2 regions of the Gottfriedia sp. NPDC057948 genome follow, and region 1 is predicted to be linked to the other one. Evidence: a T-box and tRNA genes for the amino acid it is inferred to sense, from the RefSeq annotation. Region 1 holds a T-box; the other holds one or more tRNA genes.
What was found. The T-box of region 1 lies ahead of lysS (lysine--tRNA ligase). A T-box ahead of a tRNA ligase gene usually reads a tRNA of that ligase, here a tRNA-Lys.
Positions count from the first base shown of each region.

Region 2: it has a tRNA-Lys gene. The T-box ahead of lysS (lysine--tRNA ligase) is inferred to sense a tRNA for this amino acid. The anticodon was not compared.

Region 1 covers NZ_JBHVPN010000003.1:189,505-206,170, forward strand. Annotated here, with positions in the region: gene ACFVRR_RS07470 (DegV family protein) at 1-618, opposite strand, end outside; gene ACFVRR_RS07475 (DUF6944 family repetitive protein) at 795-1,442, opposite strand; T-box leader at 1,549-1,812, shown strand; gene lysS (lysine--tRNA ligase) at 1,884-3,452, shown strand; gene ACFVRR_RS07485 (hypothetical protein) at 3,517-3,669, opposite strand; gene ACFVRR_RS07490 (hypothetical protein) at 3,819-4,328, shown strand; gene ACFVRR_RS07495 (sensor domain-containing diguanylate cyclase) at 4,363-5,991, opposite strand; gene ACFVRR_RS07500 (sensor domain-containing protein) at 5,988-8,276, opposite strand; gene ACFVRR_RS07505 (rhomboid family intramembrane serine protease) at 8,507-9,124, opposite strand; gene ACFVRR_RS07510 (serine hydrolase domain-containing protein) at 9,360-10,295, opposite strand; gene ACFVRR_RS07515 (NUDIX hydrolase) at 10,470-11,087, opposite strand; gene ACFVRR_RS07520 (exodeoxyribonuclease III) at 11,389-12,153, opposite strand; gene ACFVRR_RS07525 (3'-5' exonuclease) at 12,150-12,770, opposite strand; gene ACFVRR_RS07530 (CidA/LrgA family protein) at 12,932-13,339, shown strand; gene ACFVRR_RS07535 (LrgB family protein) at 13,326-14,015, shown strand; gene ACFVRR_RS07540 (hypothetical protein) at 14,145-14,384, opposite strand; gene ACFVRR_RS07545 (GNAT family N-acetyltransferase) at 14,505-15,392, opposite strand; gene ACFVRR_RS07550 (MFS transporter) at 15,409-16,638, opposite strand.
Region 2 covers NZ_JBHVPN010000002.1:4,614-21,279, reverse strand. Annotated here, with positions in the region: gene ACFVRR_RS04120 (S8 family serine peptidase) at 1-4,885, opposite strand, end outside; gene ACFVRR_RS04115 (DNA/RNA non-specific endonuclease) at 5,853-7,340, shown strand; gene rlmH (23S rRNA (pseudouridine(1915)-N(3))-methyltransferase RlmH) at 7,460-7,939, opposite strand; gene ACFVRR_RS04105 (CxxH/CxxC protein) at 7,999-8,190, opposite strand; gene ACFVRR_RS04100 (MBL fold metallo-hydrolase) at 8,398-9,192, opposite strand; gene ACFVRR_RS04095 (two-component system regulatory protein YycI) at 9,195-9,992, opposite strand; gene ACFVRR_RS04090 (YycH family regulatory protein) at 9,979-11,331, opposite strand; gene walK (cell wall metabolism sensor histidine kinase WalK) at 11,328-13,163, opposite strand; gene yycF (response regulator YycF) at 13,163-13,867, opposite strand; tRNA gene ACFVRR_RS04075 (tRNA-Phe) at 14,206-14,278, opposite strand; tRNA gene ACFVRR_RS04070 (tRNA-Asp) at 14,285-14,360, opposite strand; tRNA gene ACFVRR_RS04065 (tRNA-Glu) at 14,384-14,455, opposite strand; tRNA gene ACFVRR_RS04060 (tRNA-Lys) at 14,475-14,547, opposite strand; gene ACFVRR_RS04055 (adenylosuccinate synthase) at 14,702-15,991, opposite strand; gene dnaB (replicative DNA helicase) at 16,257-16,666, opposite strand, start outside.

The DNA.
Region 1 (16,666 bases):
AATTTTTTCAAGTGGTATTAACTTTCCATCTTCAACGTGTAAGATTGGTTTAATATTTAATAAATTGCCGACAAAACCAGCCACTTTACTCAAGCGGCCTCCACGCACCAAATATTGAAGGTCATCTACTGTAAAGATATGTTCAATATGTTGTATGCTATGTTTTATATTATGAACAACCTCTTCTTTTGTAGCTCCATTCATCGCAAGCTTTGCAGCATTAACAGCAATTAGCCCTTGTCCGATTGATGCACTTTTTGTATCAAATATCTCTAAATCAAAATCAGGAAACTCCTCGTCAAACTCATTTTTCACCATTACTGCTGATTGATATGTACCTGAAAGTTCAGAAGAAAAAGCAATATAGATACATGGTGTATTTTCTTTTGCATATTTAGCGAAAGTATTATAAATATACTCATACGAAGGAAGAGACGTTTTAAATACTTTTCCATTACGCATTTCATTAAATAAAGTCTTTGAATCCAATGTTAAACCATCAAAATATTCTTTTTCATTTTCTGAATAAACTCGTAATGGAATGACATCAATATTATATTGTTCAATAATTTCCTTTGGTAAATCAGCCGCACTATCTGTTATTATTTTTAAATTCATCTAATCATACCTCTGTTTCAAAAAATTGGTTTATTCTATTTAAATTGATAAATTCTATTTTCTCACAAAATCCTTGTACAGAAAAACAAAATGTTTTAATTTAATTTTAATATAAAATTAGCTATTTAAAACCATATACCTTCTTTTTTTCGTATTGTTCACAACAAAATATTAATTTACCATTCAAATTGTTTATTCGGATAATAACCATATCGATATTCTGAATGATTTTTTTCTTCTTCTTCTCTTCTTATATTGATTAGAGCATACACAATTAAAATCGCTCCAAAAACTTGAACCCAACTACCAACAAGCAGTAGATTTTCTCCTAAAATAATTTTATCATTCAACAATGCTGCATTACCAATTCCATCAATTAATGCCCCTAAAGCGATTAATTCATTACCATAAGCTTCAATTTTTGCTAGTTGAGTCCCCTCATCTAATGTTCCAGTTGTTTCAATTTGGGCACCAATTGCTTGAATAACACTTCCAATGGTATTTAATTTATGTCCTTCTTCTTCAAAGCCTTCACGTTCTAATGTTGTGGCAATTGTATTTGTAATGTTACCAGATGCTTGAATCCATGAACCAAGCATGATTGTTAATTCATATTCATGTTTTTCCTTTTTATACAATTTTTCTCTGCCGATTGCTTGGATAGAGTTCCCAAACGCTTCAATTGCATTCCCTTTAGCAAATAGATCTCTTCCAAAATCTTCACTAATAATTTTTTTACTTGAAACACCAACAGCTGAAGTTAATGTTCCAAGTATTAAAAAATATCCACCTATTAATACTAAATCCCCACCAGAATCGTTCATTTTGGCACCACCTATTGAAGCATATTAATCATTTTATTCAACTTTAAATTTAATTGACAATTAATATTGTTTTGATTAATATAATAACAATTAATATTTCGAAATTTAAAAAGCTATGAAGAGAAAAGTAGTAAAGTTAAAATTATTTACAGAGAGCTCCTGTGTGCTGAAAAAGGGGTAATAATGAACTTTATGAAAAAAGACTTGGAGCTTCGTATGGAACTAAAGTTCACTTTAGGGATGGTACGACGGGTTCTCCCGTTATAGAGATAGGGTATAAGCATTCGTGCCGTACCTAAATAAGGTTGGTATGGTAACATATCAATAAACTGGGGTGGTACCACGAAGTTAACAAACTCTCGTCCTCAAGATGATTAAATCTTGGGGGTGGGAGTTTTTTTATTTGCAATTGTAAAATAAAAATAATTTTGAGGTGAAAACATGCATTGGGCAACTAAAATCGCAAATGAAATAATTGAAAAATATCCAAATAAAGAAACTTATGTATGTGCATCTGGCATAAGCCCATCCGGGTCGGTTCATATTGGAAATTTTCGTGAGATCATTACAACTTATTTTGTTGTGAAAGCTTTAAATAAATTAGGAAAGAAAACAAGATTTATCTTTTCTTGGGATGATTTTGATCGTTTTAGGAAGGTCCCGAATAATATTGATTCAACTTATCATCATTTTATAGGGAAAGCTTATTCAAATATCCCTGACCCATATGGCTGTCACTCAACATTCGCTGAACACTTTGAAAAAGAATTTGAAAATTCCTTATCTAAACTAGGCATTGAGGTTGAGTTTATTTATCAAAGTAAAGAATACAAATCTGGTAGATACAATGAAGACATTATACATGCTATTGAAAAAAGAAAAGAAATTTATGATATTCTAATGAAATTCAAAACAAGTGTTCCAACTGAACAAGAACGTAATGATTTTTACCCTATTACTCTGTACTGTGAAAATTGTGAGAAAGATGATCCTTCAATAACTCAATATAATAAGGAAAGCAAAACTTTAGATTATACATGCCGTTGTGGATTTTCAAATCAATTATCTGTAGAAGTTTCAAACAATATTAAATTAAACTGGAAAATTGATTGGGCTATGAGGTGGATGAAAGAAGATGTTGTATTTGAACCTGGTGGAAGAGATCATTCATCTGAAACCGGTAGTTACAATGTTTCAAAAGAAATTGCTAAAGCTATATTTGACTATGATGCACCTCATTATACACCTTATGAGTTTATTGGCATAAAAGGTCAAAATCAAAAAATGTCGAGCTCCTCTGGTAATTTAATAACCCCAGCTGAGTTAATGCAAATCTATTTACCCGAAGTGATTCTCTTTATGTTTGCTAAATATAAACCAACAGCAGCATTTAAGATTGGTCTAGATGAAGACGTGATTAAAAACTATTCAGAATTTGAACGGTATCAATCAAATTATATTGATCAATCTTTACTCGATTTAGATATTTGCAAATCGGTCGAATTTGCACATAACGGCAAAATTGATAAAAAATATCCAAAGTTTAATCATGTAGCTAGCATTCTGCCTCTCGTTAATTACAATATAGATCTTTTAAAAGACATATTTGTTAATAATGGAGAAACTTACTCATCCATTGAAATACAGAAAATTAGTCAGTTGGCTGAATATTGGATTAAAAAATACAATCCACAAAAAAATATCATAATAAATGCAAAACAGGCTTTTGAATTTTATCACTCTTTAACTGAAGAACAGCAATATTGGTTGAAAAATTTATGTGACTATCTATTAAATACCGAGCTCCAAAATCAAACTGAATTAATGAAAGAATTATACTCGATTTGTTATCATGACGATAAAAAAATAATGAAAGCAAATCAAAAATCTTTTTTCACAATGATCTATCAGCTTGTTTTAAATAGAACAAGTGGGCCACCTATTCCATTGTTGTTTCAAGCAGTGAATAAAAATCAGTTAATCCATTTATTTAACTTCAACAAAGGTTAATATAAGGGCAAAAATAAAAATGAGACTCAGATTTATAAAATCTGAGTCCCATTTTAATCAATTTTTATTGAATACGATTTTTAAATGCTTCTTCTGTCACAATATAATCTTCTTCTCGATCTTCATGTTTACGGTCTTCAGGAGCGACTAGTGATCCTTTTGGATGAGTTGGTTCATGACCTTTTTTCTTATGATTAAAGCTTTTACCTCTTGCCATTATAAAATCCTCCTTAGTTAAATCATCATTAATAATATGAGTAATTGGACTTTAACTTATAGATGGTAGATTATTACAAGGAGGAATTTTATTAAGCCGATTTTGATGATATGATAATGAAAAGGACTTAATTAAGTTAGAGGTATAAGATGAAAAAAGAATATGCAATCAGTATTTCAAATCAGATAAAAAATTGGATGGTTTCAACTAATTCTTTATTTACTATTGAAGAAATACCAACAACTTTCAATACATTACAAAATTTTCAACAATGGACAAACGGTAAACCAATTGTTTCAGCCTTTCATTTAAGTAAAGTCGAGGAAGAAAGCTATTATTTACTATTAATCGACTGGCATCGTAATGACAATTTTTATTTAGTCATATATGTTGAAAATAAATCTACAACAGCTGCAGAAATAAGAGAAATTCGTGAGCAGGATAGACAATTTTCTTTAGTTTGGAAATATAATCCATTGAAACGGGATGGTAAAAATGCTGAACGAAAAGCTTATTTCAAACAAGTATTTGGTTCTCTTCAAGTAGATATACCAATTCCGAGCACTCCTAATGAAGTAGAACGATTTTTTAATGATCTCTACAAATTATGTAGAAACCGTCAAACAGCAGACAGGATAGTAGATCTATATGATTTTTAATTTAAAAATGAGCAATTTTAAAAAGAAACACCTTCTAACAAGAAGGTGTTTCACCATTCAAATCTTCGTAACAAATAACACAATTTTTCCCGCTTTGTTTTCCTGCATACATAGCCTTATCAGCGCGATTAATACTTTCAACTACACCTTTTTGCGGATTAAATCTCGATAGTCCAAACGTCATCGTTATGTGTATGTCTAGACTTTCGTATTGAAATACGTGTTCCTCAATCGCACATCTAAGTCTTTCAGCTAGTTCTTTCGATTGTTGAAAAGGTGTTTTCGGTAATATTATTAGAAACTCTTCTCCGCCCCATCGTCCTAAATAATCATCATTACGAATCAATTCTTTCATTAATTTAGCACTCTGACTTAATACAAAATCTCCCATTGTATGCCCATATTCATCATTAATTTTTTTAAAATTATCGATATCAAAAATCAAAAATGAGCAGTTCAATTCAGTTTCAGTTATTTTTTCTAAATCAGATAGGATTAAGTCGTGGAGCCCTCTTCGATTTAAGACTCCTGTTAAAGGATCCTTTGACGAAAGATTTTCTAACTCGATTTTCTTGGATTCTAAATCATTTACTAATACCTTTAATTTTTTTTCAGCATCCATTCTTTTTTCTGCTATCCAAGTAATCCAGACTAAAAGTATTGTAATAAATATTATTGGTAGAAACTTCATGCCAATTATTTTTATCATAGCAGAGGTTGTTAAAATATAATAAAAAGTCCAGTCCGTACCTGGAAAATCACATTTTAGCACTTTCATTCCGTTAATGGTTGTGAGTGTTTCATTCTGCATTGTATTTATTTTTGCTAAAGATCCTTTAAAAAACTTTTTATCTAATTTAGTCATATTTATGATTTTATTAGATGGTAAAAATTCTGTATTTGAAGAAGCTATTATGTTTCCCTCATTATCCGCTAAAATTGATGTATAATCTTTATTTAATTCTTTACTTAAATTTTCAAAGGTAATATCAATTGAAATTGATCCTACATATCTTTGATTATAGTCAATAGGTGAAGATACTGTTACCATCATCCCTTTTCCTGCACTGTCCAAATAAGGACTGCTCCAATAAGGTTTACGATACGGATTTGTTTCGATTGTTCCTAATGTCGTACTTTCTTCTTTTAATAAATCATTTGAAAATTTAAATTCATTCGACGGTACAAAAGGATATAAATTATTAAATCCATAGATGCTTGTATAATAAATCCAAGTAATTTCAGGATACGAACTATATATTTCTGAAAAATAGCTATTTAATCGATCCGCCATCAAAATTTCCTTAAATTTCAAAGGATTATCATTTGGCTTTCCGATACCTGTAATATTCCCTTTTTTATTTTCATTCAGAGTATCTTTGATTGAATCACTATTGAACTCTTTTTTTATCGGATCATAATGGATGTAACTCGTGTCTCTCATCGCATTATTACTTTCATCTTTGTTTAAAAATTCATTTGAATAGATCTTTAAAACTTCAGTAAAATCAGAACCTGTTTTTGAATAATCTTGAATATTACGGTAATCAATATCAAAGCTTTTTTCGAATCTAGTTTTTTCAGTTCGATTAAAATAATAAAGTGAACTTCCTACAAAAATAATTGATACGAAAATGACCAACAATAACCGAATACGTTTCAATTGACTTCACTCCCACTAATCTTGCCGTTTAAAAGCTGGTCATGAAACTTATTTTCTAACTCTTCAACAGGTAAAGGTTTACTATAAAAATAACCTTGTGCGTAGCGACAATTTTGAATTTGTAAAAATTCAACTTGCGTATTATTTTCAACACCTTCTGCTACCATGTCATATCCAAGTTTATTGCCTAGATCAATTATCGCACTTACTATTGCTTCAGAGTTTGATGAAACATTTATATCATCAATAAATGACTTATCTATTTTTAATTTATCAAATGGGAATTGTTGTAAATAACTAATAGAAGAATATCCTGTTCCAAAATCATCAATTGAAAGTCGAACACCAATCGATTTTAGTTCATTCATTATTCTTGTAGCTTCTACAATTTCTTGAGTCACACTTTCAGTTATTTCTAGGTCCAGGTATTTTGGGTCAAGTTTTGAATCAATTAATATTTTATTGACTGTATCGACAAATTCTTTATCTCTAAACTGAACCCCTGACACATTTACTGCAATACTTTTAAGTGGAACACATGCATCAATCCACCTTTTAAATTGATGGCAAGCAGTTTCTAATACCCATTTACCTAATAAGATAATAAGACCTGTTTCTTCTGCAACTGGAATAAATTCAATTGGTGAGATGAATCCATATTTTGGATGTTTCCAGCGAACTAATGCCTCTAATCCAATGATTTCATTTGTGACTAGGTCTATTTGTGGTTGGTAATGTAAACTAAATTCATCGTTTTCTAAAGCTTTTCGTATCCCAATTTCTAGTTCCATTTTTCGGTCAATTACTTGTTTAACTTGTTTTGTATAAAAAATATAGCCATTCTTACCTGATTCTTTGACAGCATTCATTGCTGTATCAGCATTTTGAAATAGCAACTCCACATTTGCAGCATGTTCAGGATACATACTGATGCCTATACTAAATGAAACATGTATATTCCGTTCTTCAATTATTAAAGGTTTTAAGAATGATTGTATAATCTTTTTAGCTAATTCTTCAGCCTGTACTGAATCGGAATCTTTTAATAAAATAACGAAACTATCACCATCAAAACGAAACAATTCACAATTTTTACAAACACTTAGTTTTAATCTTTCGGTAACTTTTCGAAGCATCTTATCTCCAAAGCTGTGACCAAATGTATCATTAATATTTTTAAAACGGTCAAGGTCCATAAACAAAATTGACATAGATTGATTTAATCTTTTACTTTCCAATAAAGCGCTTTCGATTTGTTTGTATAAAGCATTTTGATTTCCTAAACCAGTTAAATTATCATAATAAGCAAGGTATTCCATTTTTTCGGCAGTTTTTTTTCGTTCCGTAATATCTCGTGCAACTACTTGTAAAGCATCTATTCCTTGGAATACTGTTAGGAATGTTAAAGCCTCCGTAAATATAATTGCTCCATCTGGCCGTGTGATACTATATTCTTTCGTAATAATTTCACCATCAATCACTTTCATTAAATCATTTTTTGCGATATTGATTGATTCATCGGCTAAAAACTCAAACACATTTTTTCCAACGATTTGATTAATACTATCGACACCCATTAGTTTCAAGCCTGCACTATTTATATATAAAATTTTCCCATCAAGTCCATAAATTAATGTAGTTTCAGGTGAATATTTCACTAATTTTTGATATCGCACTTCACTTTCCAGTAATTTTCGTTCAGATTGCGTTTGTTGGGTGATATCCTGTGCAAAATACATTAATTTTTGAACTTTACCATTTTCATCTATGATCGGTACACATTTACATTCCAATACAACTTTATATCCAAGTTTATGTTCAATATTTGCTTTAAATTGAGAACTATTTTTAAATTCCTGACGATTAATAAACTCTTGCTTCATTTTTGATGCATCTGCATTTTCATCCAAATAGTCAAAAATTGATTTCCCTACGTATTCAGATTGTTCATAACTTAATAATGGTTGAACAGAAGGTGAAGTATATTCAATCCTACCAGATAAATCTACTACGACAATGATATCAGATGAATTTTCGACAAACATTCGATAACGGTCTTCTACTGAATTAACAACTTTACTTTTTTTTATTAATAAAGAATAAAAATACAAACTACTAATTATGATTAAAATGAAACCTTTTAAGATTGAGATACTCAAATCGATTTTCCCAAAATAATATTCAATTAAAGTATTTGACATAATAATCCAAATAACACCGAACAAGAAGTAATATGAAAGTGCATATAACGAGAATTTTTTGTGTCTTCTCAAGTTTTTCTGCATTTACAACACCTTTCTGGTTTTATATTCACACTTAATTATTATCTTAGAATAATTAACACAAGGTTATTTTAACTTTTATATTTACTTTTCTCAACGTCAAAAAAATGGAAATTAACTATAACTAACGTTAACTATCATCTAAATCCAAACCAAAACAAACCTAGTTCCATCCGAACTAGGTTTGTTTTGAAAAATATTTCTATTGTTAAAACTTATTCTCAATATGTACACTAAACATTAACAGAGTTTTGAAATCGTGCACTCTTTTTTAATAATAGAGGAGTTATGAAAAAACCGATCATCATACCAGCTAAGTGACCAGTTAAACTTGTCGACGGGATAATTAATGAAGTTAGTAAACCAATTCCTAAAAAAGTTATGACAAACTTACGATCATCTGAAAAGAGCATATTTTTTCTAAATACGGTAATAAATAAATACATTCCTAAAAAAGCATAGCCTACACCGGATGCCCCTGTCTCAACTGTATTAGGCGAATAGTTAAAATTAATAATAAGTCCTGTAAGAATAACCGATAATAAATAAAATAATAAAAATTTAACTGAACCTAACGCTCTTTCTAAAGGTCTACCTAAAATAATCATAAAAGTCATATTCATAAAAAAATGAGCGTAGCTTCCGTGCATAAATGCATAAGTAAAAAGTCTCCATATTTCACCTTGTTTTACTAATTCGTGCTCATAACCACCTAAATTGATGATATTTTCAATCGTATACCCACCTAAAAATGTCGTAATGATCGCTAAGATAGTACATAAACCAACCATAATTGTTGTGATTGGATATTTCCTAATAAACGTTTTGAAGTCTTCTGTCACCAAAAACATCAATCTTCATCCCTTCTTGGAGCTATTATCAAGTTGTTATTTATATTTTCTAATTACTTAATTCGACATTTTTTAAGTAAACTCCTATTCTCAAATAAAAAAATCATACAAAAATTAGAGGTAGGAATAGGAATTATAGGATTAAGGGTATTTTAAAAAGATTATATAAAAGAGTAGCCAATACAGGATTATTAATCCTTGGTTTACGTATCCACTTTTACTCCCATTTTAAGTCCTATTCATTTGTTAATAGTAAAGGATAGTATTTTTGAATGATTTTTAATGGGGTAGAAGTATTAATATATTTTGCACTTGTAAAAACAGCTACGAATTGATTTTTTGGTGAAATAAAGATGAATTGGCCTCCATATCCCATGGCAAAATAAATCGTTGAATCAAGATCCTTTAACTCATTATTTTCAAGCACCCACCAATGGTATGCATATGAACCAACATGCGGATATGTATCGTACTTCGCTTTTGTTGATTTTTCAATCCACTCACTTGAAATAATTTGTGTATTATTCCATTTTCCTTTTTGCATCATTAATATCCCAAGCTTTAGTAGATCATCTGTCGTTAAACTTAAGCCAAATCCCCCAATATTAATTCCTTTTGAATCTTCGTGCCAAATAAACTCTTTTATACCTAAAGGATCAAATAACATTCGTTTTGCGAAAGTAGATAGTTTTTCATTCGTTACCATCTGAATAATTGCACTAAGTACTTGAGATGCTCCAGAATCATAAATCATTTTTTCACCTGGTTTATTAACCATTTCTTTTTCTAGTACATATTGGATCCAGTCTTTACTATTAATCATTGGAAATGGACGCCCACCCCATTCTCCCCACTCTTGCCAATCGTATCCAGCTGTCATAGTGAGCAAATGTTCGATCGTAATCTCTCTTTTTTTCGATTCAATATTTGGAAAAAATTTAGTAATTGGTACATCAACACTTTCTATAAATCCTTTATCAATGACAATTCCTATTAACATCGATAAAACACTTTTCGTAACAGAATTAATTTTGAATAGTTTTGTTTCGCTTTTTGAATTTTTATAAAAATTATATTTAATTTCTCCATTTTGATAAATAAGACAAGTAGAAATGCGTTCTTTTTTTAATTCATTTTCGAATTTTACATAATCCATAAAATTGGTTTTCAAATCATTTCTCCTTTTGAGTTGAGTTAGTAAGTTCCTTCAATTTTAATTCTAAATATGTATATTTTTCATTCATTCAATCATTTTTAATATTTTGTCCCCTTTAAAACAAAATCGAGCTGCACTAGCAACTCTAAAATGATTTTTTTAACATCTTATCTATTTTTAAAATGATCTTTAATCAAAACAAGTTTCTTTATTAGGATTTCGATAATATTCAAACATTAAATCTAATTGAGATGTAGTATTTCGATTGAGAGAAAGCTCTGGTAAATGCTCTTGATCAAAGAAATCAATATCACTTGTTTCTGTTCCAATTGAGGGATTACCACCAACAATTTCACATTGTATAAATAATTTGTAGTAGTGATATGAATGAGGTGGATGGTCGTGCTTTGTCATGTCTAATACTGCTAATAGTTTTTTCACTTCAACTTTATAGCCTGATTCTTCAAATATTTCTTTTACTACATTTTCTGAAGCTGATAATCCAACGTCACAAAAACCACCTGGTAAAGACCATTTATTTTCTAGCTTTTCTTTTACTAATAATATTTTACCGTTTCTAAAAACGACACCTCTAACATCAAGCTTTGGTGTGGGATACCCCCGTTCATTGCGAAACAATCCTTCGATTTCATCAATTTGTAATTCTGAATAATGATTTAAAATATCAGCACTTATATGTCTTAGTTCTTCATACCTTTCTTTATCAAATACATCCTTCGTAAAGGTCAATCCTGCTTGAGAAATTGCTTGGATTCTCTGTGCCCATTCTAGCCATTTTATACTCATAGGAATCCACATCCTTTTCTACCTTTAAGTAGTTTTACAAACAATTATTATACTTTGTCCTACCTTTAGTTTACGCATAATAGCTTCTCGTTGACTTACTAAATGCCTATATAAAAAAAGAAAGCTCTAAAACCTAAGAGCTTTCAGACTGCCCGCCAAACGTTCGCTTTCTTCGTTGCTTCGCCTGTCTGCGGTGCTCATTACCACCTAAGGGTAACTCCGCTCCTCACCAGGCTTCGCGCCTCGAAAGACAAGCGCTTGCAATCAGTCTGAAAATCAAATTTTTGTACTTTGTCTATATTTAAATGATCGAATCTTCCATCGTTAAAACAACTGGACAATGATCACTTCCTATAATGTGAGAGTGAATTTCTGAATTTATTAATTCATTTTGTAATCTATTTGAAATAATAAAATAATCAATACGCCATCCAATATTTCGTTCTCGGACCTTTGCCATATAAGACCACCAACTATATGAACTTTCTTTTGTTGGATTTAAAAATCGAAAGCTGTCAGTAAAACCACTTTCTAATAATGCTGTCATTTTACCACGCTCTTCTTCCGTAAAGCCAGAATTCGTACGATTTGATTTTGGATTTGCCAAATCGATTTCATTATGTGCGACATTTAAGTCTCCACATAAGATGACAGGTTTTTGTTCATCGAGCTTATTTAAGTAGCTTTTAAAATCATCTTCCCATTTTAATCTTATTGGTAATCTGGCTAAGTCTCGCTGAGAATTTGGCGTATAAACATTTACCATATAAAATTTCTCGAATTCTAAGGTTAATACTCTTCCTTCTTGATCTTCTTCTTTACCATTAAATCCAAAACTAACATTTAATGGTTTATGTTTCGTAAAAATTGCAGTACCAGAATAACCCTTTCTTACTGCAGAATGCCAAAATTGATAATAACCGTCTAATTCCAGAGTTATTTGATCTTCTTGGCACTTTGTTTCTTGTATACAAAATAGATCTGCTTTTTGTTCATTAAAATAATCTAAAAATCCCTTTTGTACACATGCTCTTATTCCGTTTACATTCCAAGATATTAATTTCATACTTTTTTCTCCAATTTACGTTTAGGTTTCGGTTTTACTAATGATGAACGATATTCAAACTGATGAATTTGTCCGTGATAAATTGAAGTTTTCTCATATAACTCTTCGAATGATGAGATTTCATATTCCTTCGTTAAATGAAGAAATATTTTAGCGCAAGCCTCAGCATCAGCTAATGCATGGTGATGATGTTCTAATAAAATACCGAATCGACTTGATAAAGTATCTAATGTATAACGAGATTGTTTTGGCAATACCTTCTTAGCAAGTTGCAGTGAACATAGTAAATTATTTAACGCTGAAGGTATACCATATCTTGATAAATTATCTTTTAATGCATAACCATCAAATGCTAGATTATGTGCTACTAATGTTTTCCCCTCAAGCTTATCTTTAATCGTTTCATAAAATTCTGGGAAAAGGGGTGCATCTTGTACATCTCTTGGCCTAATTCCGTGTACAGAAATATTCATCGAATAAAATTCTTCTTCAGGATTAATTAGAGAGTAAACTTGATCAACAATTACTCCTTCTTCAACAAATACAAAACCGGCAGCACAAATGCTATGTCGATTGTAATTTGCCGTTTCAAAATCGAACGCTACAAATGATTTCATTTTATATAACTTCCTCTATTTATATGATAAAACTATTATAATCTTTTTTATAAAAAGATGCATTTTTATAATAACGAAAAAAGTTCACATTTTCGCCATAATTTATTGTACAATAATAAGATTAATAGTCTATTAGTTAGTAGAATCAAAGGATGTTGAAAATGAATTTTGTAAAAATGATTGTTCAAATAAGCTTTCTTTACTTATTATTTTTTATTGGAAATTTAATTCAGCAACAATTTCATCTAATTATTCCAGGAAGTATTATTGGTATGTTGTTATTATTTTGTTTACTATTTATACCATTCTTTAACGAAAAATGGATTCGATCTGGTAGTAATTTTTTAAGTAAGCACTTAACGCTCTTGTTTATTCCAGCTACTGTAGGAATAATGAATTATTCTTCTATTTTAAATTTTCACGGTTTAATTTCTATAATAATCGTATTAATTAGTACAGCAGTTGTATTTACAATTACCGCAAGCATTAGTTCGTATCTTACTTCGAGAGCCCATAAAAAACAAACAACTGATTTATTAATTGGGAGGGATACGAATGAAGGACATTAAAAGTTTACTATTTATCCTCTTAACCATTTTATGTTATATTCTTGCTAAAAAAATGTACGCTAAATTCACATACTCGTTACTGATTCCGATTGTTACCTCTACTACAGTTATTATCATCATTCTTGTAAATCTTCACATTACCTATGAATCGTATATGCTTGGAGGAAAATGGATTAATTTACTTTTAGGTCCTGCTGTTGTTTCTTTTGCCTATCCATTATACGAGCATCGGGCAACATTAAAGAAACATTGTATGTCGATATTAGTTAGTGTAATGGCTGGAACAATTGTCGGTCTACTTTCAGGTGTATACTTATCTCTATGGCTCGGATTAAAAAAAATCATCCTGCTTTCTTTAGCAGCAAAATCAGTTACGACCCCATTAGCTATGGGAATCACTTCAATGATTGGTGGTATTCCATCTTTAACGGTTGTATATGTAATGATTGCCGGTATTTCAGGATCAATGTTTGGTCCTGCTATTCTATCAAAACTTAAAATAGACCACCCTGTTGCGATTGGTGCTTCGTATGGAATATCATCACATGGAGTAGGTACTGCAAAAGCAGCAGAATATGGAAAAATTGAACAAGCAATAAGTTCAATAGCAATGACGCTTAGTGCGATATTTGCCTCTATTCTTATCCCATTTTTCATAAAATTAATACTAAAATAAAACTTCCCACAAGGTATTATTTCCCTTGTGGGATATTTTTTGATTTTCACCGATCTGTATTTTTCAAAACAAAAAAAGTGACTCAAAAGTACAATGACCTATGAGACACCAAATTCAATATTTTTTAATTTACCAAGGTCTTCCCCAACCCCATGGACGGCCCCAGCCCCATGGACGATAAAATCCCCAAGGTCTTCCCCAGCCCCAAGGACGGCCCCAACCCCATGGTCTTCCCCATCCCCATGGGCCAAATGCCGCTGCACCAAATAAGAACGGAAAGAAAAATGGGAAAAATCTTTCATCTTCTTGTTGCGGTACCCCAGAATATGGATAATATGGTTGCTCAATTTGTTGACGATAATCATACATTATAAATCACCTCCATACTAACTAATGTACGGAGATTAGCTGATTTAGGAGCAAGGTCATGTATATAGGCAAAAGTACAAATTCTTAAGAGAAGAGTACTGTTTCTCTTTTCTTCTTATCCTAAATCAATTTGTACATTTCATATTGAGCTATTTTTTCTTTCTTAAATTCTAGTTTAGACAAGAAACCTTCAAGACTATTGTTATTTGGTATGGATGTTGAGAAAGATTTTAAATTTAGTTCACTAGCCGCAGATTGCAATAAGTTAGTTGCTATTTTTCGATTTCGGTAAACTTTATCAATTATTAGGAGACTTATTCTACCATTTTCATTAACTGCTAAAGCACCAACATTTTCATCGTTAACTTTAGCTAGAAAATAACTAAAATTAGTTAGTTTTTCTAAATAATCAATGTCATTTTGCCAGTTTATATGATAGTCCCAATTCATAGTTGTTTCTTTGAACGTATTAAAATCAACTTTATTTATTTCTGTGCCAGAATCTAAATGTATTTGGTGTAAATTTGTTAAATCTGATTTAGAAAAATAAGAAAGGTCATAAATCTTTTTGTATCCAAGTTTCTTATAAAAGTTAATTGCTCGATCATTTCCAACTATTACTTCAAGGAATAATTGTTTACATCCGTTTTTCTCTGCTTCCTCTTTATGCAGTTCAAATAATTTTTGGCTAACTCCTAATCCCCTATAATCTGGACTAATAGCCAAAGTTCCACATCGCATTGTTTTAATTGTTTCATACTTTTTAATACCGCCTAAAATCACACCTACCGCTTCATTTTCATAAATTGCTACGAATGAGTGCTCCGGTTTGTTACCTTCTGGACCAAAAAACAAATTTACAAACTGTTCCTTAGAATAATTGAATTTAACGATATAATCTGAAAAACCGATCGAAAATGCTTGATAAGCTAATTCAACGTCTACTTCGCTACATCTAGAATAATTTATTTTTTCTACCTCAATATTCTTCTTCAAATTTGTTTCCATATAATCACGTCCTTTTTTATTTAGAAATGATGAGTTCATTTTCATTTTCTTGAATTTGATCATAATTAAAATCAAATTTTTTCTTAAATAATAAGTAACTGGTTACACTTAAAATCATAATGATTAGACTACCATGAAACAACCAAACAAGATGTGGCATTGATAAAACTGATAATAATGGTGATGCCGCTACAAAACCGATTGTAAAACCAACCCTATTTAACAAATTTGCGACTCCGAAGATTCTACCTCTTATGGAATTATCGTTTTTTTGAATCATTGTTGAAAAATAAGTACCTGCAGCATTATCAAAAAAGCCAGTAAAAAATGCGAAGAAAAATACGATCCATAAAATTTGATTCGATAAAAATAAAATGAAGCCGATTGATGTTAAAACTGAAGTTCCGTAATACATAAATAGATAATGTTTTTTTAACCAAGATACCTTAGGAATTAACCAAGTGGAAAGGATTCCTCCAATACCCCAAGTTCCCCAAATAAGTCCTTGGTAAAATGTTGCATGTTCTGTGCTAATTTTTTCTGCTAATATTGGTACTCCGACATTATGAGAGCTTGCTGAGAATGTTTGAAATAGAAATACAATGAATACAAATACTAATAGCGGTTTGATTAGCACATAAGTTTTTACTTCTTTCAAATCATTAAATAGTTGTTTCCATTGATTGTTATCACCTTTTTTAACCGTATTTTCCCATTTATAAAAGATTAGAACAAAAGCGGATAAGAAATAGGAAAGGGCATCTATTCCAATGATTACACGATAATCTACAACCGTTGATAAGAATGCTGATCCTAAAAATCCAATAACCATACTAATTGCAGCAAGGCGTGAAATAAAAGCATTTATTTTTAAAATATTTTCTTCACCAAATATTTGAGGTAAATCTGCACTAAAGCTGACTGAAAAAAAGCTTCCTAATGCACCAATGATAAATGCTACAGTTGCAAACATTAAAGGTGAAGGGAAAATACATAAGGTAAGAATACTTATTCCTCTAGTAATATCGCTAAATATCATTAGCTTTCTTCTATTATATCGATCGGCAAATACACCAGAAAATAAACTTGTTAAAATCCCTCCACAAACTCGAAGGGCTAAAACCGCAGCCAGCCATGATGTACTTTTCGTCATCGAGTAGATCACTGCATTCATTACTACTAATTCCATCATACTACCAATATCCGAGAACGCCTTTGTATATAAAAAATAGACTTTCTTTCCCATTATAATCCCTTCATTCTACCAAAATAAA
Region 2 (16,666 bases), on a different contig from region 1:
ATGGCACTGGTTTAATAACCGTATTAAAGGCAGTAAGATCCGAACCGCTTGGTACTGTGCCAAATCCAGTAATCGTTATAGCTTTACTTGTGGTTAAAACGATTTTTCCTGCTAAAGTTGATGCATTTTGAGCAGTCGTATTGTATTTTCCAATGTTTTTGATGATGTATTCAAAGTCACTATAATCAATTGTACCGTCGAAGTTAAAATCAGCATTTCTTGTGTAAGTTGAAGATGTGTCAACAAAGCTATTGTAAGCTGTGCTTTCAGCCTCAATGTCTTTCATATCGATTACATCGTCACCATTCACGTCACCTGCAAGCATGATTGCATTTGGAACAGAATAATTTCCTCCTGCTGCGTAATTATATTGTCCCGCAGTATTAACAGCTAATGTACCATAGTATGTTAAATGACCTGGCATTTTCATTTCAAAATTGTATGGTTTATCTCCTGCTTGCATTGGAAGGTCAGTTGTGAATAAACCATTCTGAGTAATCCCTGGATTTTCACTTGATGCGCCAGCTGTAGTATCTTGAGCAATTGGCAATTTAGACGTGATACCACCCGTATTAGGATCTTCAAACTTAACCTCGATACCAGAACCATCAGCTGTAATTGGCGTTGATCTACCGAATGTATTAGAGGTCGCATAGTTTTGGAATCCTTCCGGTCTAATACTTCCACTAATATATGCTGAGCCTTTAATGTAAAGTTTTTTATCTAGGAATGTAGGGACTCGATCCATCCCATTTTCCCCACCGTCATATGTTGTGATTTCCGGGATATTCGCAGATCCTTGAAGCCATAATGTATCTAATCCAGCATCATTTGTCACATTGTATTTAATATCAAGAAGAGGCATTTCTTGGGCAACACCCCCGCTCATTGTGTCTGCTGTATTTAATACACCTTGAGCTTGTACATCTTTTGGAAGATTGAAATTGAATATAAAATCTCCATTTACATCTGTGTCTTGATGAATCCAAGACTTATCAGCTGTAATTCCTTTTGATGTTAAGAATGCTTTGTATTCTGTACTAAAATCAATATCCTGAATATCAGCAAAATAAAGACTATCAATATAGAACTTTGCTCCTACAAGTTTTTTCGGATACTTAATAGATAATGTTGATTTAAAATTATCTCCTTTAGAGACTAATGTTTTATCAGTAAGGAAGTTAGGATCTACTCCATTTAATGTAGTCGAACCAGGCGAATCTAGTCGCGCAAAGCGATTAACTACATACTCATTACCTTTTTTAACAAAATAATAAAATTGTCCTTGTGTTTCAAGATTACCTGCAAATGAATAATCTTCAGGATATATTCTGAACTGTGTACCGTAATTTTCTTTTAGTGGGTCAGCATCAGTATTCACAAGGTCTTCTTTACTAATACCAAATTTAAATTGTCCATCACCACTAGGGGTAAGGAAATAGTTGACGTACGGTGCAGAGTTTGAATCACCAAGCATTCCGTCGATTCTACCTAAAGATTGACTTACATCTGTATCATTACCATAGTTCGGCGGTGCAGGAACTTGCGTTTCATGGCCAACGTTTTTCATATAATCAACATTTGAATCGTAAGCTTTACCTGAGAACCACTTTAGCGCTCCATCAGTCATAGGACCGTTTGGATCAATCTCATAAATACCTGGTTTACTTCCTTCATCCATTTGCACTGTAGGTGGAGTGTTATCAACATAAACTGTGCTATTTTTTTCATATAACTGACCACTAGAAGCATCTAAAGCACGAGCTTGAATTGTATAGCCGCCTTCTCCAAGTTGCTTTTGAGTTGATTGTTGTTGTGTCAGTTTAACTGATAAATTAGGGTCATCCTTGGAAATAGGATCTTTATAAGGGTAATAACTACCATTTATTAATAACGGTGCATAAACTAAATTACCAAGAGTAAAAGCAGAAAGATTAAATGTAGCAATATATCCTATATATTTACTACCTGTTACATCCATAAGATAAAGCTTAAAACCAAATGAAGGATCCAGTGTGCTTTTCACTCGAACCTCTGCCCAAGATTGAGGAGTAACAGCGAATGTATTAGGATTAAAGTTTTTATTACCACTTAGCGTAAAAGCTTTTCTTTGGATTCTAAAATCTAGTCCTCTACTTTGAACGTTAATAGCAAGTGGCATACGGTAAGTTTCATCAGGATTAGCTGAATTAACAAAGTTAATATATGCCTCGTAATATCCACTTGCAGCTGAAGCAGGAGCAGTAAATTTTACTGTTAGATGAATTGTTCCTCCTGCTGGAACTGTAATTGACTTTAATTCAGTATCAGGGGATGTTGCATTACTTATGCTAATTTTAGCTCCTTGTTCTACCCCAGCTTGTCCATTTGTCATGAACGCATCCTTAAAGAAAGCGCTCGATGCGTCAAAAGTCTTAGCAGCATTCCCATTATTCGTAATATATAAATCTCCTGTTTTCGTAATTGATCCATCTACTGAACGAGCTGTATAACCAAACGAAAATGAACCTGTTGTATTTGCAATATTAATGATATTTGAACTTGATGAATCATCAGTTGAAGAACGTGATTGAATAAAATCTTTTACCTTAAATTGCATATCAGAATGGACTGCTTGATATGGATCGGCTTTACCAGAGCCGATTTGGAATAAACTTTTTTGTGAGTCTATCGGATCAGCAGTTTGCATCAATGCTACTTTGACGTCCTCAGGCTTATAGTTTGGATGAGCTGATAAAATCAATGCTGCCATACCAGCAACATGAGGAGTAGCCATTGATGTACCTGACATTGATTGGTAAGTATAAGAATAATCTTTGTTATTTGGCTCCCATATATCATAAGGAGCTGTTGAGAAAATATCTACACCTGGGGCAACAACATCAGGTTTAATTGCTAATGAACCTGTAACAGGACCAGTAGAACTAAAACTAGCAAGTGAATTCCCTGGCATTGTGAAATTTCCAGCATTCGATACAGATATTTTCTTAATCGTACCGGCCTTAAAAGCATTATAGAATTTTGTTCCATCATTCTTGCTTATTTGCAAAGTGTAAACTGTACTACCCTTAGAACCAAAATAAAATGGATAATACCCTTGATCATCAAATAGAAGATTAGCATTGTCTGATGGGTTCCACACAATCAATGCCTTAGCATGTTCATTAGTCGCGTACATCATTAGCTGGTCCATAGATGCAGCACCGCGCTTGATAAGAACAACCTTATCTTTCACATCAATATTTTTATTACGAAGATCATCGTACCAAGCAGGTGTGCCGTATCCAGCATCTACGAAATCATACTGAGTCGATCCACTAAGCTTTGAATCCGATTCCGTGAAATCCTTTCCGATTAAACGAGTATTTGTAATCGCAAATGAATCTTCCCCTGATGCTCCATATGAATGGATGTCAAACGTTGGAACTTGGGTAGGTGTAGCGATTGCGCCGACAGTTATTGCCTTTGCTGCAGCCCCCGGTGTTCCCACTGTTCCAGCCCCCGGACCAGAATTACCAGCAGCAATAACTGCAGTTACTCCAAGGTCAGAAATATTGTTAATTGCAACAGCATTAGGAGACAATGAATCATTAGAAGGTGCACCAAGTGATAAGTTAATTACTTTACACCCATCCTTATAAGATTGCTCAATCCCTGCTATTACTGCCTCATCTGTACCACCATGAGGACCTAATACACGGTAAGCATACAACTCAACTTCAGGAGCAACTCCTCTAACTGCATATGGAGAATTATTTCTTGATTGTCCTGCAATTGTTCCAGCTACGTGAGTTCCATGTGATGTAATGTAATTATGGTAATCTGTTGGAAAGTTTGGATCTTGCTGATTAGATGGAAGTGAATCATTAGCATTCTTTGCAGCCAACCAATCAGAATAGACCGTTTCCATTGGATCATTGTCATTGTCTACAAAATCCTTACCGCCTTGATATTCTCCAGCAAGATCTGGATGATTATAGTCAAGACCTGTGTCAATAACACCAACTTTTACGCCTTTACCTGTGATGTTTTCATTTTGTAGATCATGTATTTTCAACCAGTCGAGAACTGCTGTTTCACCAGATTGCGGGCCTTCTGGACCCGGAGGTGGAACTGTTCCAGACTGCGTATTAACTGCTTTTTCTGATACGGAAGAGCTATCTAAAGTACTACTTGCTGATTGTGTGTTAGAACGATTTGAACGAATAGTAGGTAATACATTTGGATTTGTTTTTTGATCAGAAACCTTTCCGTCACCTGTTACCTCTGCTGGGACATCGATTGACTGAGAAGCTGGAATTGGAGCATATTTAACGTTTTGATAAACACTCTTTACGTAAGGTAATGCCAATAGATCATTAAGTGAACTTTTCGGAATTTTGACAGCTAAACCGTTAAATACTTGAGTATACTCTCTTCCTATATGAATAGAGCTAGAAGATTCGCCTGTAGCTTTTAATTTTTTAGACTCGTTGCTAATGAAGCTCTTAAAAGCACTGTGTGTTTGATTTACTTCTGTTTGAGCACTTTCTAACGTAATAGACGGTGTGCTTTCTTGATTAACAGAAAGTTTTCCAGAAGATGCATTCTTCTGTTGATTTTGCATTTGAATTGCGGCTGGATCAACATTAAATTGAATAATTAAATCTAGTTGGTCCGAAGAATTTAATAGCTTTGGATTAAATTGAAGCTTCTCTAAATATAAATTTTGCAATTGTTGTGCTTGAGTCAAGTCAAGTTTGCTATTACTGTCTAACTGAACAGGTTGGCTATTACTTGCAGATGTTCCACCTGTCATGGCAAAAGCCTGAGCTGTGTAGCCTAGCAGTGTTGAAGTTGCAAGAAACGTTGACATGACCATCTTTTTCATTTTACGATGGCCCATACCTTTCTCATTTCCCTTCTTTAATTTAATAGATAGAACAAAAGCTCTATTCCCCCCTAACCATTTTCCCCCTTTAATGACAGAATTTTATTATTGTTAAAAATTTTACGACAATTAAGTCGCCATTCTTCATTATAAGTTGGGTTATAGGGACAGTAAATTGGGGAATTTTAGCGTAAGATGCAGAAAGAAATTTGTCATATTTTGTTATATATTTGGAGTAATCTTCCTTTTTTCATTGTTTTATATGGGTATTTTATAGAAATGGACTTGGGGGAATTTGCAGTTTGTCATTCCATAAATTTTAACGATTTTAATTTTTTGGGATAAATTAGAAATTCTTAACCTAATAACTCAAGTAAAGAAGACAAAGAAAGACCTCTCAAAAAATTCGAGAGATCTTTCTTTATCTTCTTTATAGAATCAACTGTTTGACTATGAGTACCTATTTTTTAACCTCTTTTATAAATTTCCAGGTTTGCCCTTTATCTTCTGATTGATAAAGTTCGCTACTATTCCCGTTATAATCCCCATCCGAACCTTGGCCAACCAAAATGTTTAAAACTCCACCCTTCTTAAAAGTCATTCTTGGTGTTTTATGTGAATACGAAATAGTTGGCCCATCTGCCTTTGATCAATTGAATTCGTGGAAGATACTATTAGGAGGTGCCTAACGTTTTTATTGGTATTTTTATGTAAACACTCTAGTCTAGATTAAGTAATAGTTTTTTTGCTCTAATAAACATGTTTTTTTATTTTTCTGTACAAATTATCATATTAGCCCATTTTCTCTATAATCCAGGGTCCACGGTACCACAAGAATCCTCAACCAGTACACTATCTTTAGGACACCTACTATTTTATTTCCCCCCAAGCATACACGATGAATGGATCAAGTTCTTATTTTTGGGTTGTTTCAATTACTCTATCAATGTTTTTTCAAAACTTAGTAGGAGGTTTTTATTTTATGTTAGAAAGTCGAATGGAACAAAACACAATATTTTCTGAAAAAAATAAGAAAAATTTAAAAAGAAAGACAGCCTACCTCGTTTGTTCTAGTTTAGTTTTTTTTAGTAGTGCTTTAGGAAACTTATTTACGAAACCTGCACAGGCTGCTGTTGGAACTCATGTTGTGATCAGTGAAGTCTATGGTGGTGGAGGTAATAGTGGTACTTCCTACAAAAATGACTATATTGAACTTTATAATCCTACAGATACAAGTGTTGGTCTTTCTGGATGGTCTGTCCAATATGCTTCTTCAACTGGTACGTTCAGTAGCATTACAAATTTGACAGGTAGTATTGGGGCACACCAGTATTATTTAATTAAAGAAGCAAGTGGTGGTGGAGGAACTGTTGATCTACCGACTACAGATGTTACAGGTACAATAAATTTAAGTGCAAGCAGTGGAAAAGTTGCACTAGCGAAAGTGACTACAGCGGTATCAGGTTCAACAAATGCAAATGTGGTAGATTTTGTTGGTTTCGGCTCTGCAAATGATTCTGAAACTACACCAGTAGGTACTCTTTCTGCTACGACAAGTGTAGAACGTAAGGATAACAATGGTGGAACTGCCCAAGGCCAAGGCAATGGTTGGGACACGAATAATAATGCTAATGACTTTGTGATTACGAGCAGCCTAGTTCCTCAAAATTTGTCTTCTACAGCGGAACCTTCAACAGAAACACAGACGGGCACTGATAATGATCATATCGGATTGGGAAATCCAAGTGATGCTACAAATAATATCTCTAATTCTAATAATTATTTCATGGTTAAACCTCAGTACGATTTATCTTACAATAATAGCAAACACGAGCCTAACTGGGTTAGCTGGCATGTAGGTTCATCTGATCTTGGAAGTACGGCTCGTCAAGATGACTTCCGTGCTGATACTACATTGCCATCAGGGTGGTATCAAGGTACTGCTAGTGAATTTTCAGGAAGCGGATTTGATCGAGGTCACATGTGTCCATCCGCTGATCGTACATCTACTGTTGCTAATAATTCAGCAACTTTTCTAATGAGCAATATGATTCCTCAAGCTCCAAATAACAACGAAATTACTTGGGCAAATTTAGAGGAATATAGTCGTTCACTTGTATCAGCTGGAAACGAATTATATGTAATATCTGGGGGCTATGGATCCGGGGGCACTGGGTCTAATGGATATAAAACTACTGTTGGGAATGGCGTTGTCGTACCAGCAAAAACATGGAAAGTAATTGTAGTACTACCTAATGGGAATAATGATATAAGTCGTGTTACAACTTCTACGAGGGTAATAGCAGTAGTTCTACCAAATGATCAAACAACTTCTAGCCATGCTTGGAGCTATTATAGGGTAAGTGTAGATTCAATTGAGTCTATGACCGGTTATGACTTCCTATCATCGGTGCCGGCAAACGTTCAAAACGCCATCGAAGCTAGCATTGACAACGGTCCTACAAATTAAGTCCAGAGAATAGTTTCTTCACTTATGATGGGAAATTAGACTAAATACATAGAAAAGGGAATGTGATCCAAAAAACTTTTGGTAGCACATTCCCTTTTCTATTTTAAAATAAACTATCTCTATTTATGATACGGTTCATTCCTATTAATTCTAAATGAACGATAGATTTGCTCAACTAAAACCAATTTCATTAATTGATGTGGAAAAGTCATTTTTGAAAATGACAATGTATCATCCGCTCTTTTCATTACCGCATCACTTAGACCTAATGATCCACCAATCACAAATGCTACTTTGCTGTTTCCATATGTGGCAAGTTGATCTATTTTTTTGGCTAGTGATTCAGATGTATGTTCTTTCCCCTTAATTGCTAATGCAATTACATAAGCATCTTCTGCTATTTTACTTAAAATTCTTTCGCCTTCTTTTTCCTTTACAATTAGCATGTCTGCATCGCTTAAATTCTCTGGTGCCTTTTCATCTGGGACTTCAATCATATCCATTTTTGCATAACTAGATAATCGCTTTATGTATTCATCGATTCCCATCTTTAAATACTTCTCTTTTAACTTTCCAACACTGATAATTGAGATATTCACACTATATCCTCACTTTACGAACAAGTTATGCACAAAAGTTATCCACATATCCACATTTTCTATCCACATTTAGTGGGGGAATCTATGTTCGACACAATATATATGGCATCATTTTGACAATATTCACAGGTTGTGGATATATTATGTGTTTTTTCGACTTTATTCAACAGGGGTGTTTCACTATACTTATCCACAAAATCGTCAAGAGCCCATTCTATATGCTCATCACAGCTTAAAATTATTTTTTCCACTTATACACAGCTCCTTTTTTTAGCACATAAAGAAAACTCGTCGATTGACGAGCCTTTTAGGCGAAGTCAGAGGCGTAGTTGCACTTATACTTAATTCCTAAAATTGGCGACTACGTCGAGTACCACTCTCTGCTGCCCAAATTATCATGTTTTAACGTAAAAAAAAAGAGGAGAAAGTAAACTCTCCCCTTAAGTATGCGCTTTGTTTTATACATACACTATATCTGTTGGTTTTTGAGGGTCCGTATCATGAATTTCAAATTGCATCCCAACTTCAAATCCTTTTCCCTCTAATGTTTGTGTAACAGACATTCTGGCAAGCTCTTTCATATTATTATCTTGGCTTAAATGAGCAAGATAAATACGTTTTGTTTTATCTCCAATTACATCTGACATTGCAAGTGCAGCATCTTCATTTGATACGTGACCAACATCGCTTAAAATACGGCGTTTAATGCTCCATGGATATCTACCCATGCGTAGCATTTCGACATCATGGTTACTTTCAAAAATGTACATATCTGCGTTAGAAATGATCCCCTTCATTCGGTCACTTACATAGCCTGTATCCGTAATTGTAACAAATTTTTTCTCATTATGATGAAATACGTAAAACATTGGTTCAGCAGCATCATGTGATACACCAAATGATTCAACTTGTATATCCCCAAACTGAATCGTCGTTTCCATGTTAAAAATGAACTTTTGCTCTGTTGGAATTTCTCCAATTAAATGGTTCATTGCTTTCCATGTTTTTTCATTCGCGTAAATTGGGATTTGATATCTTCTGGCAAGAACTCCAAGTCCTTTAATATGATCACTATGCTCATGCGTGACTAGAATACCGGAAACTTCTTTTATATCCCTGTTGATTTCTTTAAATAAAGACTCCATCGCTTTACCGCTTAGTCCTGTATCAACTAAAAGCTTAGTTTTCTCCGTCCCAACGTATAACGCATTTCCGGTACTTCCACTTGCAAGTACACTAAAATGCAGACTCATCGCTATTCACTCCATTGTTCATTATCTATCTTAATTATTTGTCCCTCAATGGCATTAACAAAGTAATCCTGCTGTTCATTGACAACGATATGCCACGCTGGTGCTATGAATTTAACTCCATTCGATAACGGGATTACTGTATAATAGCCAAAATCAACTTTTGTAATACGATCACTCGGTTTTAATTCATCTTTTACAAATAAATTTTCAATGGCTTTAATTGCCGGTAAAGCTTCTTGCACATTCTTTTTATCGATCATTTCTTTTAAGTTTTCTAAATATCTTTGGCGATACCCGTAAATCTCATTATTATCGTTATACTTTATTTCAACTACTGAGCTTTCGATATTATAAATTAGGCGATCTTTATAGGTTTGACAGAAGTATATCGTTTTTGATGTTGGATCAATTTGACAATAACGATAGTTACCACCATTCCAAACATACTCCTTCACAAAGTTTTCTAAGAAGAGTATTTTATTTGTCTCTGCAATTGGAACTGGTTTTTTCAATTGACTTTGTAATACATCTTTGTAGATTTGTATATTCTGTCCTTTTCTATCAGCAATAGTTTTCTTGGAGAAATCCTTACTATTACCTGATATATAAGATTCCTTTAAAGAATTTTTAGGTAATGTCACATACGTGATATCATTTTCCTTTAATTGCTCCTCAATACTCGATTCTGCCATTGTATCAAACTGATCGCTACTTCGCTTTTGATAATATTGAATCGCTAAAAATAAATCTAATACTAAGAAAGTTAAAATAAATATTGTTTTGATCCTACTCCAATCCAACAATATTCACCCCAGTTCTACTTAGCAAATCTTGATCAATCTTTTTATATGTGTCATCGTAATTTATAATCCAAACAGGTTTTAGCTGGATTGCTCTATTATAGTACGGCTGATTGATGGTTGATTTATCTTCATCAAATATCGTCTCGTACCCTAAGCTAATATCCTTAATAAGGGATTTATTAATCGACTTATTATTAGAGATGATCTCCATAATTTGAGGACCAGCCATTAGTTCCATTTCACTTTCCTTCTTGTCCACCTGAATTCTAAATTTATACAATGGACGTTTAAAGGTTTCTATATCGTCTACTCCCCAACTCGTCGTAATTGTTGAATTATTAAACACAGGTAAATTATTTACAAAAAGTCTAAATGAAACTTCATTATTCTCAGGTTTAACCCCAGACAAAATATATCCATCAGTCCAACCACCATGAGCATTAATAAAATCAACACTTCTTTGGACTAATAAATTAGGACTTTGATTATTATTGTTTTCAGGTGTTGTCGGGTTAACAAAGGAAATCGAACGATTTAATGGTGAAACTGACATTAATCTAGTACCGTCTGTGAATGTATCTCCTGAATCAGTACTTTCTTTTCGGACATTTGAAGGATCACTAAATATTGCATCTTTTAATTTATCAACATCTATATCCGTTGTAAGAAACTCCATCGTAGTTAATTTAATTGGTTTTTTAGGTAAATAAATTATTTTACCTGAATCTAGCTTATATCTTAAGCTTTCAGTAAAGCTTTCGTAATTGTCTCTAATCTTTTCAACTGAAGCAATAATTGAAGAGTTATCAAAGGTTGCTCCATAGAGAATATTTTGTGCTTCATTTGAAAAATAGATCCTTGCTGAAGAATCCTGTTTAGTAGATAAATTGATGATTATTCGGTCAAATAAAACATTTTGTAATCGTTTTGCATCTAGATTAAGAACTTTACCTAATGTCTCTACTGGTACTACAGTTGGAAAAATAATTTCTAATTTATTTTTTCCTTTTGTAATTGATTGATAGGCAACTTCAGATGTTTTATTTGTCAGGTTTTCAAAATTTGTGATTTCAGATTTCTGCAATGATCTATAAATTGGTGATATATTCCCCTGTTTAGTTGTTTCATAATTTTTATTTGATTCATGCACAACTAATAAATTCGGAATTACTATGTCCTTAAAGTCTCTCTTTGCACCAATCGAAACTTTTTGGACATAGTCTTGATTTTGAAGTACATCGTATGTTGGTTGATATGACCATAAGCTATATGAAAGTACTAAGCTTACTATAACAAGAGTAGTTAATATAACTGATTTTATATGTTCTCTTCTCATTCCCACTCATCCTCTTGGTCATCAGCCACTGGAAGTGTGAAATAGACTGTTGTACCCTTTCCTTCTTCACTCTTAGCCCATATATGACCATCGTGCGCATAAATCATTTCTTTTGCCAAAGCAAGCCCTAGTCCAGTGCCCCCAACTTGTCTCGATCTAGCTTTATCTACTCGATAGAAACGATCAAATATCTTTGATAGATTTTCTTTTGGTATTCCCATACCTTCGTCAGTAATACTAACTAATATTTGATCTCTAGACTCTTTAATACGATAAGTTACAGTCCCACCCTCTGGTGAATACTTTAGTGCATTTGAAATAATATTATCTAACACTTGTGTAATTTTATCTTCATCTATAAATACAAATCTTGTCTTACTTATGAACTCGCGTTTGAACGATACTTCTTGTGACTTACTCATTTCATGTCGATCAATTATACGATTAAATAACTCTGTAAAGTTAACCCAATCTTTCATTAAACGATATTCTGTACTATCTAACTTAGATAATTGTAATAAGTCATTTACTAATCGAATCATTCGTTCTGTTTCATCTTGAGTTACTTGTAAAAACTTAGGTGCAATTTCTTTATTCTCCCAAGCTCCATCTGATAATGCTTCTAGATAGCTTCTCATTGTTGTTAACGGCGTTCTTAATTCATGTGATACATTTGAGACAAAATCTCTACGTTCTTGCTCTATTTTTTCCTGTTCAGTTACATCATAAAGGACAGCGATTAGGCCGTTAACTTTACCGGATTCTTTTTGAATAGTTGAAAGACTAGCTCGTATAATCATTGGTCTCTTATTATTACTATAATCTAACATGATTGAATCTGGCTCATCGTATAAATCATCTAAAGTATTAATCTTTTCGATTCCCAATACTTCTAAGATCGATTTATTTAATACTGTTTCACGTGAAACATTAAGCATCGTTTCAGCCGGATCGTTTAAGAGAATAATTTTCCCTCTACGGTCAGTCGCAATAACCCCATCTGACATATGTTCTAGTACTGATTGAAGCTTTCTTCTTTCTCCATCCGTTGAAGCTCTGGCTTGCTGTAGATTACGTGATAGATTATTAAATGATATCGTTAATTCACCAATCTCATCTTCACTATAGGCCTTTAATTTGCGAGAGAAGTTTCCTTTCGCCATTTCTTGGGCCTGTCTTCTTATTTCAGAGATTGGCTTCGTAATTGCTTTAGCCAACAATATACCTAAAATGGATGTAATCGCGACTGCTATAAGTGTACCAGTTGAAAAAATACGGTTAATTAATTCCATTCTTTCATAAGTGCTTTCCATTGAAGCACTTGTGTAAATGGCTGAAACAATTTCGTCACCTTCCATTACTGGGATAACAATCGTTTTCATTCGATGACCATTTTTAGGATCAATTAACACTTTCTCAGTTCTAGTACCTACTAAAAGAGCTCTTTTTACTAAAATATTAGTAGTTCTTTTACCAACAATAGACCGATTACTAGAATCCGAAGTAGCAATGACTTCACTATTTTGGTTAATAACACTTACGTCTGATATTCCAATATTCTTTCCGAAGTCTGAAACTATTTTTTGGATATTAGCTTTTACTTCTGGGTCGTCCAGAGTTTTCTTTTTTTCATACTCTATTTTTATATTATAAGCCAGTAGTTTAGCACGTTCGTTTATCGCAACTGTAAAACTGTTTACGAGCTGCTTTTCAAGCTCTCTTGAAAAATAAACACTAATAATTTGCATAGCTACCAAGATGAGTAAAATATAAACAAGTACAAATTTAAATACAATTGATTTAAATAAACCAACTTTATTATAAGCTGCCATTAATCTTGCTCCGGATCACGCAGGTAATATCCTACTCCCCTTCTTGTTACAATGAATAGTGGATAACTTGGATTGTCCTCAATTTTTTCTCGAAGTCTTCGAATTGTTACATCGACAGTTCGTACATCCCCAAAGTAATCATAACCCCAAACCGTTTGGAGTAAATGCTCTCTCGTCATAACCTGTCCGATATGCTTCGCTAAATAATATAGTAGTTCAAATTCGCGGTGAGTTAATTCGATCTTCTCGCCACGTTTTGTTACGATATAAGCGTTTGGATTGATAACCAGCGAGCCAATAATAACTTCAACTGACTCCTCTTTTTCAGATGGAGCTCCTGTTTGGTGTCTACGTAAATTTGCTTTTACTCTGGCAAGTAACTCACGTGTACTAAATGGTTTTGTTACGTAGTCATCTGCTCCCATTTCTAAACCTAGTACTTTATCTAATTCTGAGTCTTTTGCTGTAATCATAATGATCGGCATATCATGGTTCTTTCTAATTTCTCTACAAACTTCTAAACCATCTCTAATTGGTAACATAATATCTAATAAAACTAGGTCAGGAAGAAACTCATCTACTTTTTGTAATGCTTCCTCTCCATCATACGCGCAAACAATATCAAAACCTTCTTTTTCTAAATTAAACTTCAATATATCAGCAATTGGTTTTTCATCATCGACTATTAATATTTTTTTATTCATTCCCCGCACTCCTTTTCTAGTCAGTTTTTGCTACCGTCAATTCTATACATATCTTTTGCAATTTCATATTAAATTAGGCAACAAATAAACTTATCATAGTAATTTCGTTTTGTGGACTATCTCTCTAAATATAATACGAATACGATCTGACGTGTTATTTTTTTTGTATACAAACACTAGATTTTTGAAAAAAACCTCTAGCTTGTTGCTAGAGGTCTACTCCACTTACTTCTATTTTAAATTAAGTAGGTTTTTTTGTAAAATCGAACTGTTTAATTCTATTTTCAATAAGGTTGATATAAAATAAAAAACTACTGTATATACAGTAGTTTTTATGATGGCTCGGGACGGAATCGAACCGCCGACACGAGGATTTTCAGTCCTCTGCTCTACCGACTGAGCTACCGAGCCATTATATGGCGGTCCCGACCGGGATCGAACCGGCGATCTCCTGCGTGACAGGCAGGCATGTTAACCGCTACACCACGGGACCAAGATAATTTTATTAAAAAAGGATGACCCGTACGGGACTCGAACCCGTGTTACCGCCGTGAAAGGGCGGTGTCTTAACCGCTTGACCAACGGGCCACATTAATTTAAGAAAAGATGAGCCATGAAGGATTCGAACCTTCGACCCTCTGATTAAAAGTCAGATGCTCTACCTACTGAGCTAATGGCTCATAATATGATTAGCTTCATAAAATGATTAACTTCATAAGCTATGTACTAGTTATGACGACAAGATTCATCTTATCATACTTTCTAATAATTTGGCAATAGTTATTTAAAAAAATAATAAAAGCCCCTAAATTTTTATTTAAGGGCCTTATTATATTAAGCTCCGTAAACGTTACGTACGATATTTGTTTGGTTACGATCTGGACCTACTGAGAATACAGATAACGGAATACCGACTAATTGAGACACACGTTCTACATAATGTCTTGCATTAACTGGTAGTTCATTAAGAGTTTTTACTCCTGTAATATCTTCTGTCCAACCTGGAAGTTCTTCATAAACTGGCTCACATTCTGCAAGTTGTTTTAAGCTAGCAGGGAATTCAGTAATTGTTTCTCCACGGAATTTATAAGCAACGCAAATTTTTACAGTCTCTAGACCTGTTAATACGTCAATTGAATTAAGTGATAAATCAGTGATACCACTAACGCGACGAGCGTGGCGAACTACTACACTATCAAACCAACCTACACGTCTTGGTCTTCCAGTAGTTGTACCGTACTCACGACCTACTTCACGAATTGTATTTCCAATTTCGTCGAAAAGCTCAGTTGGGAATGCACCTTCACCAACACGAGTAGTATAAGCTTTACATACACCAACAACGTGATTAATTTTTGTCGGACCAACGCCAGATCCAATTGTTACTCCACCTGCAACTGGGTTAGAAGAAGTAACGAATGGGTATGTACCTTGGTCAATGTCTAACATTACACCTTGTGCACCTTCAAATAATACGCGTCTTCCACCATCAATTGCATCATTTAATACAACAGAAGTATCACACACATATTTTTTAATTTGTTGTCCGAACTCATAATATTCTTCAAAAATCTCTTCGATATTTAATGAATTTGAATCATACATTTTTTCAAATAAATTATTTTTCTCTTCAAGATTACGTTTTAATTTTTCGTAAAACTCTTCTTTATCTAAAAGGTCTGCCATACGGATTCCGACACGTGCAGCTTTGTCCATATAAGCTGGTCCAATACCTTTTTTAGTAGTACCAATCTTATTATCACCTTTACGCTCTTCTTCTAACTCATCTTGTTTTAAATGATAAGGTAAGATAACATGAGCACGGTTACTAATACGTAAGTTGTCAGTTGAAACACCTTTATCATGTAGGTATGCTAGCTCTTGAACTAAAGCTTTAGGATCTACAACCATACCATTTCCAATAACACAAATTTTATCTGAGAAGAAAATACCTGATGGAATTAAATGAAGTTTGTACTTTTCACCATTAAATACGATTGTATGACCTGCATTGTTACCACCTTGATATCTAGCAACTACTTCTGCCTGTTGTGATAAAAAGTCAGTAATTTTTCCTTTTCCTTCGTCTCCCCATTGAGAACCAACTACTACTACTGATGACAATGTACTGCACCTCCGATTAAATTACGCTATTTCCGAACTAAAACCAAAACTAGTATATCAAACTTACGGAATTTGTCAATAAATCTCTTTAAATAATTCCATTCTAAGTTTTTTTTGTTCGTAAATACAAACTAAAGAATTTGATAAAAATAGTTTGCCCTAACAAAAAAAAATAATCACATAGATTCACTATGTGATTATTTTTTAGATGAGATCCCAATCAGACGATTGAAGATATTTGCGCCTGTCTTATTCCAAACTATTTTTAAGCACCTGGTGCTTGCTCATCAAACCTTCGTTCTAAGTTTACGAACTTGTTATATTCTTTTACGAATGCTAATGAAACAGTACCTACTGGACCATTCCTTTGTTTAGCAATAATGATTTCAATAATATTTTTATTCTCTGATTCTTTATCATAGTAATCGTCTCGGTATAAGAACGCAACAATATCCGCATCTTGCTCAATACTTCCTGATTCACGTATATCAGACATCATTGGACGTTTATCCTGTCTTGACTCAACGCTTCGTGATAGCTGAGATAAGGCTATTAGAGGTACTTTTAATTCCCTCGCTAATCCTTTAAGAGATCGTGAAATTTCCGATACTTCTTGTTGACGATTTTCTCCACTTTTACCGTTACCTTGAATAAGCTGCAAGTAATCAATTAGGA